One region of the Methylobacterium organophilum genome, then DNA from elsewhere that is predicted to be linked to it. Evidence: predicted binding sites of a transcription regulator. Region 1 holds the regulator's gene; each other region holds the start of a gene.
What was found. Region 1 encodes LexA, which represses DNA repair genes until DNA is damaged. Its sites were predicted from a motif close to TGTTCNNNNTGTGTTCNG; they were not measured.
Positions count from the first base shown of each region.

Region 2: MMB17_RS01080 (PA0069 family radical SAM protein) is a predicted target of LexA. The motif match lies at 1,570-1,587, and genes of this name have one in related genera.
Region 3: recA (recombinase RecA) is a predicted target of LexA. The motif match lies at 1,282-1,299, and genes of this name have one in related genera.

Region 1 covers NZ_CP092848.1:2,217,495-2,220,765, forward strand. The annotation lists gene MMB17_RS10240 (CoA transferase subunit A) at 3-740, opposite strand; gene lexA (transcriptional repressor LexA) at 1,048-1,782, shown strand; gene MMB17_RS10250 (ComEC/Rec2 family competence protein) at 1,776-3,271, opposite strand, start outside.
Region 2 covers NZ_CP092848.1:230,067-233,337, forward strand. The annotation lists gene MMB17_RS01065 (TonB C-terminal domain-containing protein) at 171-533, shown strand; gene MMB17_RS01070 (hypothetical protein) at 616-906, shown strand; gene MMB17_RS01075 (glycosyltransferase family protein) at 925-1,446, opposite strand; gene MMB17_RS01080 (PA0069 family radical SAM protein) at 1,618-2,739, shown strand; gene MMB17_RS01085 (ABC transporter substrate-binding protein) at 2,976-3,271, shown strand, end outside.
Region 3 covers NZ_CP092848.1:75,462-78,732, forward strand. The annotation lists gene cckA (cell cycle histidine kinase CckA) at 1-1,105, shown strand, start outside; gene recA (recombinase RecA) at 1,358-2,449, shown strand; gene MMB17_RS00375 (putative bifunctional diguanylate cyclase/phosphodiesterase) at 2,594-3,271, opposite strand, start outside.

The DNA of each region.
Region 1 (3,271 bases):
GATCAGATCTGGCCGCCGCCGGCCGCGGCCGGCTCGGCATCCTTGCGCTTGCGCACGGTGCGCTGCTCGATCTGCTTCTCGCGGATCGGCACGTGCAGGATGCGCTTGATGAAGATGCCCGGCGTGTGGATGTGGTCCCCGTCGATCTCGCCGGCCTCGACCAGGTGCTCGACCTGCGCCACCGTCACCTTGGCGGCGGTCGCCATCATCGGATTGAAGTTGCGCGCGGTCTTCCGGTAGACGAGGTTGCCTTCGGTATCGCCCTTCCAGGCATGCACGATGGCGAGATCCGCGAAGAGCCCGCGCTCCATCACGTATTCCTCGCCGTCGAACGTGCGCACGTCCTTGCCCTCGGCCACCAGGGTGCCGACGCCGGTCTTGGTGTAGAAGGCCGGGATGCCGGCGCCTCCGGCGCGGATGCGCTCGGCGAGCGTGCCCTGGGGGTTGAACTCGATCTCGAGCTCGCCGCCGAGATACTGGCGGGCGAATTCCTTGTTCTCGCCGACATAGGACGAGATCATCTTCTTGATCTGGCGGGTGGCGAGCAGCTTGCCGAGGCCGACATTGTCGATGCCGGCATTGTTCGAGACGACAGTGAGGTCCTTGACGCCGGATTCCTGGATCGCGGCGATCAGCTCGTCGGGGATGCCGCAGAGCCCGAAGCCGCCGGCCATGATGGTCATGCCGTCATGCAGGAGGCCGCTCAGCGCGGTCGCGGCATCTGGTTGCACCTTCCGCATCATTCCACCCTTTGAGAGTCGCCTTCCGCCGGCATCGATTCGCCCGGGGGGCGCACTATTCTGCCCATGGCGATTTGCACCGCAACAAGCGGCGGCGTCAAACCCGACTCCGCGTCGTCGCGGGCGGGATGTAACGGCGCGCGACGTCGTGCTCCTGCCGCGCGGGGCGATCCGGGCAGAATCTTTCATGTCGAAGGCGGTCGGGGGAAGCCCGCTGCTTGCGGAACACTTGCGGAACGTTTAACGTGTTCGCGTTTTGTTTCCGAGGTGCGCGGGATCCGCGCCCCGGCTTCGTGAAGGGTCGCGCATGCTCACGCGCAAGCAGCTGGAATTGCTCCAGTTCATCCAGGCCAGGATGAGCGAGAGCGGCGTGCCGCCCTCGTTCGACGAGATGAAGGATGCCCTCGATCTCAAGTCGAAATCCGGCATCCACCGCCTGATCACGGCGCTGGAGGAGCGGGGCTTCCTGCGCCGGCTGCCGAACCGCGCCCGCGCCATCGAGATCCTGCGGGTGCCCGAGGTTGCGGCCGGCCGGCCGCCGGAGCGTTCGGGCCCGCCCGCCGAGGTGCGGCGCTTCACCCCCAGCGTGGTCGAGGGCGGCCGCGCCAAGCAGCCCCCGGCCCGCCCGCCCGCGGCGGTCAGCACCGAGATCGACGACCGCATGGTCTCGATCCCCGTGATGGGCCGGATCGCCGCCGGCACGCCGATCACCGCGATCCAGAACCCGAGCCATTCCTTCGTGATGTCGCCGGACTTCCTCTCGGGGGGCGAGCATTACGCCCTCGAAGTGCGCGGCGACTCGATGATCGAGGCCGGCATCCTCGACGGCGACTTCGTGGTGATCCGCAAGCAGGACACGGCCAATACCGGCGACATCATCGTGGCGCTGATCGACGACGAGGAGGCGACGCTGAAGCGCCTGCGCAAGCGCGGCTCCTCGATCGCGCTGGAGGCGGCGAACCCGGCCTACGAGACGCGGGTGCTCGGCCCGGACCGGGTGCGCATCCAGGGCCGCCTCGTCAGCCTCGTGCGCCGCTACTGAAGCCGCTCCTCCGGGGCGGGCGGCGCCTCTTCGGCGCCGTCCTCCGCCTCGGGTTTCGCGGTGGGAGACGCTGCCGGAACGGCCGCCTCCCTGGGGGGCGGGCGCCAGGGGGCGCTGCGGCCCTGCTCGCGCGTGCCGGTCAGGGCCGGTGCGCCGCCCTTGAGGTCGATCGCGACGGCGCCGAGCCGTTCGAGCGTCCCCCGGTCGACCACGAGGCGCGCGGCGCAGGTCGGCGGTGCGCTGCGCCCGCTGATGACGATGTCGGCGCGGGCGCAATCCTCGCGGAAGGCGCGCTTGTCCGAGACATAGGCGACGACGAGGCCGCCCTTGGCCGCAAGGGTGCAGCCGAGCGGGTCGCAGCGGGCGCCGGCCCGGTCCGCCAGGGCCTCGGCGCGGCGGCCGTCGCCATCCGCCTTCAGCCATTGTTCGAGCACGAAGGCGGACGGCTTTCCCAGCGCGACGAGGCGGCCGTCGCTCCCGCGCACGGCGGCGCCGGCGCCGTGGCGGTCGATCAGGATGTCGGGCCGCTCCCGCCCCGCGGCGAGGCAGAGGCCCGCCCCGACCGGGAGCAGCGCCAGCCAGCGCAGGCGCGCGCCGGGCAGCACCAGCAGCAGCAGGGCGAGCGTCAGCGCCGCGAGGGCGCCGGTGCCGAAGGCGGGCAGAACCAAGGTCGCGGCGTCGAAGCCCGCGATCCAGGTCGCGATCGCGAGCATGCCCTTCACCGCGAGGCCCATCAGCCACCAGACCGGCCGGTCGAGGGCGAAGGGCGTGGCCAGCATCCCGAGGACCGCGGAGGGCATCACCACCAGCGAGACCAGGGGCAGCGTCAGGGCATTGCCGACGAGGCCGAAGGGCTGCACCGTCTGGAAGTGATAGGTGGCGAAGGGGGCCGTGGCGATCTGCGCCACCAGGGTGGTGGCGAGCGTGCCGAGGGTGGCCGTGGCCGCGGAGGCCGCGAGCCGCAGCCAGCGCCCGCCCTCCCGCGCCCGGGGAAAGACGCGGTCGAGCAGCGGCGCGCAGGCGATCAGCCCGGCCACCGCGCCGAAGGACATCTGGAAGCTCGGCCCGAGCAGGGCCTCGGGTTCGCGGGCGAGGGCGATCAGGGCCGCGAGCGCCAGATTGCGCATGCTGAGCGCCGGCCGGTCCACCAGGATCGCCCCCAGCATCACCAGCGTCATCACCAGGGAGCGCTCGGCGGCGACGTCCCAGCCCGAGAAGGCGCAATAGGCCGTGACGCCGGCCATGGCGCAGGCTGCGGCGATCTTCTTGATCGGCCAGCCGAGCGCCAGGATCGGGATGGCCGCGAGCGACGCGCGCACCAGAAAGAACACCACCCCGGCCGCGAGCACCATGTGCAACCCGGAGATGGAGATGACGTGATAGATGCCCGCCGCGCGCAGCACGTCGCTGGTCCGGGCGTCGATCAGGCCGCGCTTGCCCGTGACCAGGGCGGCGGCGACCGCGCCGGCCTGTCCGCCGATCGACTCCG
Region 2 (3,271 bases), 2.0 Mb from region 1:
TCCAGGGGCGCCTTCGGGCGCCCCGTCCCGTTTTCGGGAACCCTGCACCCGCTGCGGCGAAAAGAGCGCGCATAAGCGGCGCGAAAGGGGGCCTGCCGGGTGCCCTCGGCCCCGGCTTGCCGCTAAGCTGAGCCGGCTTCCCCAGCGTCGTTGCGTATCAGAGTGTCCCGATGCTTCTCGCCCGCGCCGGACGTCGCCTGCCGGTCGTTCTCGCGGTCTGGGCGATGCTCGCCCCAGCCCAGGCGCAGAAGGCGGATCCCGTCAGAACCTGGGTCTCGGGCGTGGTCTCCCGCGTCGGGGCCCTGCCCGCGCCGGCGAAGACCGTGACGGTGCGTGTCCGCATCGGCGCGGAAGGCGCGGTCGAGGGCGTGGAGCTCCTAGAGGGCAGCGATCCGGATGGGCGCCTGCGCAAGGCCATCGCCGAGACCGGCCCCTATCCGCCCCCGCCCGCCCGCATCCTGACGCTCGAAGGCTTCACCGAGTTGAGTTTCTCCCTCGGCCCGGCCGCGCCCCGCAAGGGGCCCGGGCGCTGAGCCGGCGCGGGGATCCCCACGCGCCTGCGACCGTTTGCGACTCACGAGGCCGCCGCCGGCGGCAGGATTCGGGAGCGGCGACGTGGAAGCGACGACCAAGGCCGAACAGGCCGCCCGGCGGCTCGCCGAATTGACCTATTCGGCCTACGCCCAGCAGGCGACCGCCCTGTTCCACCCCCAGCAGGAGCAGACCCTGCTGGCCCGCCTCGCCGAAGCCGCGCAGCCCCGCATCGGCCGCGACGGCGGAGAGATCGTGGCGGCGCTGAACGCGGCCCTCGAAGCCTGGGAGCAGGCGGACGGGCAGATCTGCGGGCCACGCATCGCGCAAGTCGATCCGGCGGGCGGGCAGGTGCGCCTGGAAACCGCGCACTGACCCGCCTCTGGGCTGCGTTCAGGCCCGGTCGAGCCGCGCCAGCAGCATCCGTGGATGCAGGCGCGGATGGAAGGCGTTGCCCCCGGCCAGGCGCTCGCGCCGCACCAGATCGCCCGCACGCGCCCGGCGCACGCCGACCACGCGCTCGCCGCGCGCCCTGATCCGCGAGGGCAGGCCCGCATGGGGACGGCGCAGCCGGCCGAGGCTCACCTCCGGCCGGGCCGTGCCGACGAAGCGGTCGAGATGGCGGATCCACCCCTCGGACGGGATGTCCCCCGCCTCCAGGCAGAGCACCCAGTCGCGCCGCGCCGCCTTGGCCCCGGCGCTCCAGGGGCTCGCCCCCGGCGAGCGCTGCAGGAAGGTGGCGCCGGCCCCGTCGGCGATCGTGTCCAAAGCCTCATTGGCCTGGCTCGCCACGATGACCGCATCGCTCACGAGCCCGGCCGCGACGCCCTCGACGAGGGCGCTGAGCGTATCAGCGAGGCGCTCGATCGCTTCCGCCTCCGCCGGGCGCGACACATGGATGACGCACGAGATCATGGCGCGCCCATAGCGGATTTTCGGGCCCCGCAAAGTGGCTTTGCCGGCGCACGCACATCTACCCCGGCCGGCAGGGATCAATTTTCCGATTCTGCACGGAATTTGTGCATCCTTCCTCTCCTATGTTCCTGTTATGTTCTCATTCGAATCGATACTTCTAAGGGGGATTCCTTGGGCAAGCCGACGGCGCGACCGTCCGATCTCCTTCGTCGGCTGTCCGGGGCGCGGGTTCTGGCGGAGTCCCGGCGCGGCCGCGGCGCGACCGCCAATCCCGACGGGCGGTTCGAGGCGATGCATGCCGAACGCTTCGACGACGGCTGGGACGGGACACCGGAGCCGGCGAGCCTGCGCACGCAGGTGATGATGGAGCGCGCCCGCAGCATCATCACCCGCAACCGCTCCCCCGACATCCCGTTCGACCGCTCGATCAACCCGTATCGCGGCTGCGAGCATGGCTGCATCTATTGCTTCGCGCGGCCCAACCACGCCTATGCCGGGCTCTCGCCGGGGCTCGATTTCGAGACGAAGCTCTTCGCCAAGCCGGGCGCGGCCGCCCTGCTGGAGAAGGAGCTCTCCGCCCCCGGCTACGTGCCGCGCACCCTCGCGCTGGGCACCGCGACCGATCCCTACCAGCCGATCGAGCGGCAGCACCGCATCACCCGCGGGGTGCTGGAGGTGCTGGCCCGCTTCCGGCATCCGGTCGGCATCGTCACCAAGTCGAATCTCGTCCTGCGCGACCTCGACATCCTGGCGGAGATGGCGGCGCAGAACCTGGTGAAGGTCGCGGTCTCGGTCACCACCCTCGATCCGGTGCTCGCCCGCCGCATGGAGCCTCGGGCCCCCCACCCGGCCCGGCGTCTGGCCGCGATCCGGGCACTCGCCGAGGCGGGCGTGCCCACGACGGTGCTCGCGGCCCCGGTCATCCCCTCGCTGAACGACCACGAGCTGGAATCGATTCTGGAGGCGGCCCGGACCGCCGGGGCGCGGGAGGCGGGCTACGTGCTGCTGCGCCTGCCGCACGAGCTCGACGGCCTCGTCGACGACTGGTTCGCCGAGCATTATCCCGGGCGCAGGAACCACGTCTTCTCGCTGCTCACCGAGGCCCGCGGCGGCAAGCACTACGATTCCGCCTACGGAACGCGCATGATCGGGTCCGGCCCCTACGCCGACCTGATCCGGCGCCGCTTCGCCCTGGCCAAGGCGCGCCTCGGCTATCCGGAGGACCGCCTGCGCCAGAGCACGGAGCTGTTCCGCAGACCGGACGCGCCGGGGGGCCAGCTCAAGCTGTTCTGAGACCCGGCCCGGCCTCCCGGAAGCGGGCCGTGAAGCGCACCCGGCGGTGCGGGCTGCGGCCCGAGACCGTCGCGCCGCGCCGCCCCCGGGCGACGATTGCCCGACATTCCGGCGACGCGCTGCGCGAAAACTGAGCTGCCGCGCTAAAATTTGATCGTGTTAAAAAATATCCTGTATTGTTAAATACCTCTCGAAACGTGCGGACGGCGCTCGGACGTCGTCGAGGGGGATTGGACATGGATCGGCGGACCTTCGTCACGGGCCTCGGCGCGAGCGCCGTCGCGGCCCCGGCCCTCCTGACCGCCGCGCCCAGCCGCGCCGCGGAACCGTTGAAGGTCGGGGTTTTCCCGGTCGGCGCCGCCCTGCCCTACTTCGTCGCCCTCAAGCGCGGGTATTTCGCCGAAGCCGGCCTCGCCTGCGAGACGGTCACGCTGGGCACGCCGGCCTTGATCGTCCAAGCCCTCGTCACGGGCACGATCGACGCGACGTCGAACCTCGTCACCCTGGAGGGCGCCAATATCAGCGTCCGCAG
Region 3 (3,271 bases), 2.1 Mb from region 1:
GATCAAGCAGAACGCGAACCGGGCCGCGGGCCTGGTGCGCCAGCTGCTCGCCTTCTCCCGGCGCCAGACCCTGCGACCGGAGGTGATGAATGTCGGGGAGGCGCTCTCCGACCTGACCCTGCTCCTGAAGCGGCTGCTCGGCGAGCGGGTCGATCTCGACCTGAAGCACGGGCGCGACATCTGGCCGATCAAGGCCGACGTGAACCAGTTCGAGCAGGTGATCGTGAACCTCGCGGTCAATGCCCGGGACGCGATGCCCTCGGGCGGCCGCCTGGTGATCCGCACCGCCAATGTCGCCAAGGGGAGCGAGCGCCCGGTCGGCGTGCCCGAAGGGGATCACGTGCTGATCGAAGTCCTCGACACCGGCGAAGGCATTCCGCCGGACGTCATGGAGAAGATCTTCGAGCCGTTCTTTACGACGAAAGAAATCGGCAAAGGCACCGGACTCGGGCTCTCGACGGTGTTCGGCATCGTCAAGCAGTCGGGCGGCACCATCGACGTCCAGTCCAAGGTCGGCGAAGGCACGGCCTTCCGCATCTACCTGCCCCGGCACGAGCCGGCGGAGGAGCCTGCCGGCGAGGCCGGCCGGTCGGCGCAGAAGCCGGCCCAGGCGGTGCTGCTGCGGGCCGATCCGGCGCTGGAAGCCGTTCCGGATCAAGCGCTTACGCCCGCAGGGGCCGAGGCCGCCCCGGCGCCCCCCGCCCCGCCTCCGGTCAAGGTCGGAGCCGACCATACCGGCCAGGCCACCGTGCTGCTGGTGGAGGACGAGGATCCGGTGCGCGCGGTCAATTCCCGTGCGTTGTCCGCCCGCGGCTACACGGTTCTCGAGGCGGCCTCCGGAATAGAGGCGCTGAAGCTGATCCAACAGGAGGACGTCGTCATCGATGTCGTCGTGTCGGATGTGGTCATGCCCGAGATGGACGGCCCGACTCTGCTTCGCGAGATGCGCAAGAGCCGGCCCGACCTGAAGATGATCTTCGTCTCCGGCTATGCGGAAGACGCGTTCCGCAAGAACCTGCCCGAGGGCGAGACCTTCAACTTCCTGCCCAAGCCCTTCAGCCTGAAGCAGCTCGTCGAGACCGTGAAGAAGACCATGGCCGGCTGATCCGGGCCGGCTGATCCGGGCCGTTCCGCGCCTCTCTCCGGGAAAGGCGGGCGGCTGTCCCCACCGCGGGGCTCCGAGGCCGCCGGCCTCCGGCTCCGAAGCCCCGGGCCGAAGGCTTCGAGGCGGCTTGAGGAGTCGAGCCACAACGGAAAAGGCGAACGGAACGCTTGCAAAACGAGAACAAAAGGCGTACAAAAATCCGGAGACAGGGGCGTTGAGAACGGCGCCCACCCCATGCATAAGGAGCCCCGGATGGCCCAGGCCGCGCTCAAGATGGTGGAACCTTCGACCATGGACAAGGACAAGTCGAAGGCGATCGAAGCGGCGCTGACGCAGATCGAGCGGGCCTTCGGCAAGGGCTCGATCATGCGCCTCGGCAAGGCCGACAAGGTGCAAGAGGTCGAGACGATCTCGACCGGCTCGCTCGGCCTCGACATCGCCCTCGGCGTCGGCGGCCTGCCCCGCGGCCGCGTCATCGAGATCTACGGCCCCGAATCCTCCGGCAAGACCACGCTCGCGCTCCACACCATCGCGGAAGCGCAGAAGAAGGGCGGCGTCTGCGCCTTCGTCGATGCGGAGCACGCCCTCGACCCGGTCTATGCGCGCAAGCTCGGCGTCAATCTCGACGATCTGCTGATCTCCCAGCCCGATACCGGCGAGCAGGCCCTCGAGATCACCGACACCCTGGTCCGCTCCGGCGCGATCGACGTGCTCGTGGTCGATTCCGTGGCGGCGCTGACGCCCCGGGCCGAGATCGAGGGCGAGATGGGCGAGAGCCAGCCCGGCCTCCAGGCCCGGCTGATGAGCCAGGCCCTGCGCAAGCTCACCGGCTCGATCTCCCGCTCGAACTGCATGGTGATCTTCATCAACCAGATCCGGATGAAGATCGGCGTGATGTATGGCAGCCCGGAGACGACCACCGGCGGCAACGCGCTCAAGTTCTACGCCTCGGTGCGCCTCGACATCCGCCGCGTCTCGACGCTCAAGGACCGGGACGAGGCCATCGGCAACCAGGTCCGCGTCAAGGTCGTCAAGAACAAGGTCGCGCCGCCCTTCAAGCAGGTCGAGTTCGACATCATGTTCGGCGAGGGCGTGTCCAAGGTCGGCGAGCTGATCGATCTCGGCGTCAAGGCCGGCATCGTCGAGAAGTCGGGCGCCTGGTTCTCCTATTCGAGCCAGCGTCTCGGCCAGGGCCGCGAGAACGCCAAGGGCTTCCTGCGCGACAACCCGGACATCGCGGCCAAGATCGAGGCCTCGATCCGCCAGAATTCCGGCCTCGTCGCCGACCGGATCCTGGAGAACGCGCAGCCCACCGAGGACGATCTCGAGCCCGGCGAGGCCTGATCGCAACGAAAGCCCGGCCCCTCGTCCCGGAAACCGGGGCGGGGCGCCGCGCCGTGTCCGCCCCGGCTGCTGGGCCGGCACCTCCAGGCCCGCCTTTCGGCAAGGGCTCTTTCGACGAACCGGCCCCCTTCGTCGGGTGGCGCCTCAGAGGATTCCACCGAGCGCCGCGCGCTGGGGGGGCGCGGCGGTGATCGCCTCGATCCGCTCGAGCAGCGCGTCGATCGGCATCGGGGCGCCGATCAGGTAGCCCTGGATGTAGCGGCAGCCGTAGCGGCGCACCGCCTGGAACTGATCCTGTGTCTCGATCCCCTCGGCGATGCCGTCGACCCCGAGATTCTGGCACAGGTCGATGATCGTGGTGACCACGCTGCGGCCGAGCTCGGAATCGAGGTCCGCCATGAAGCTGCGGTCGATCTTGATCTTGTCCAGCGGCAGGCGATGCACGTAGCCGAGGCTGGAATAGCCGGTTCCGAAATCGTCGAGTGCGATCTTGATGCCGAGCGTCCGCAGCGTGGCGATCGATTGCCGGGCCCGCTCGAAATCGGCCATCACCGCCGTCTCGGTCAGTTCCAGGGTCAATCGCTGCGGATCGATCCCGCTGTTGCGCACGATGGCGAGGATCGCGAGCACCGTCTCGGGTGAGACGAGATCCTGCGAGGACAGGTTGAACGACAGGCCGACGCCCGGCGGCAGTCGCGCGGCCTCGCGCAGCGCCTTGCGCAGGAGCAGGGTGGTCAGGGTGTGAATCATGCCGCAGCGTTCCGCGGCGGCGATGAAGCGGTCGGGCGGCACCGGGCCGAGGGACGGGCTCGTCCAGCGGGC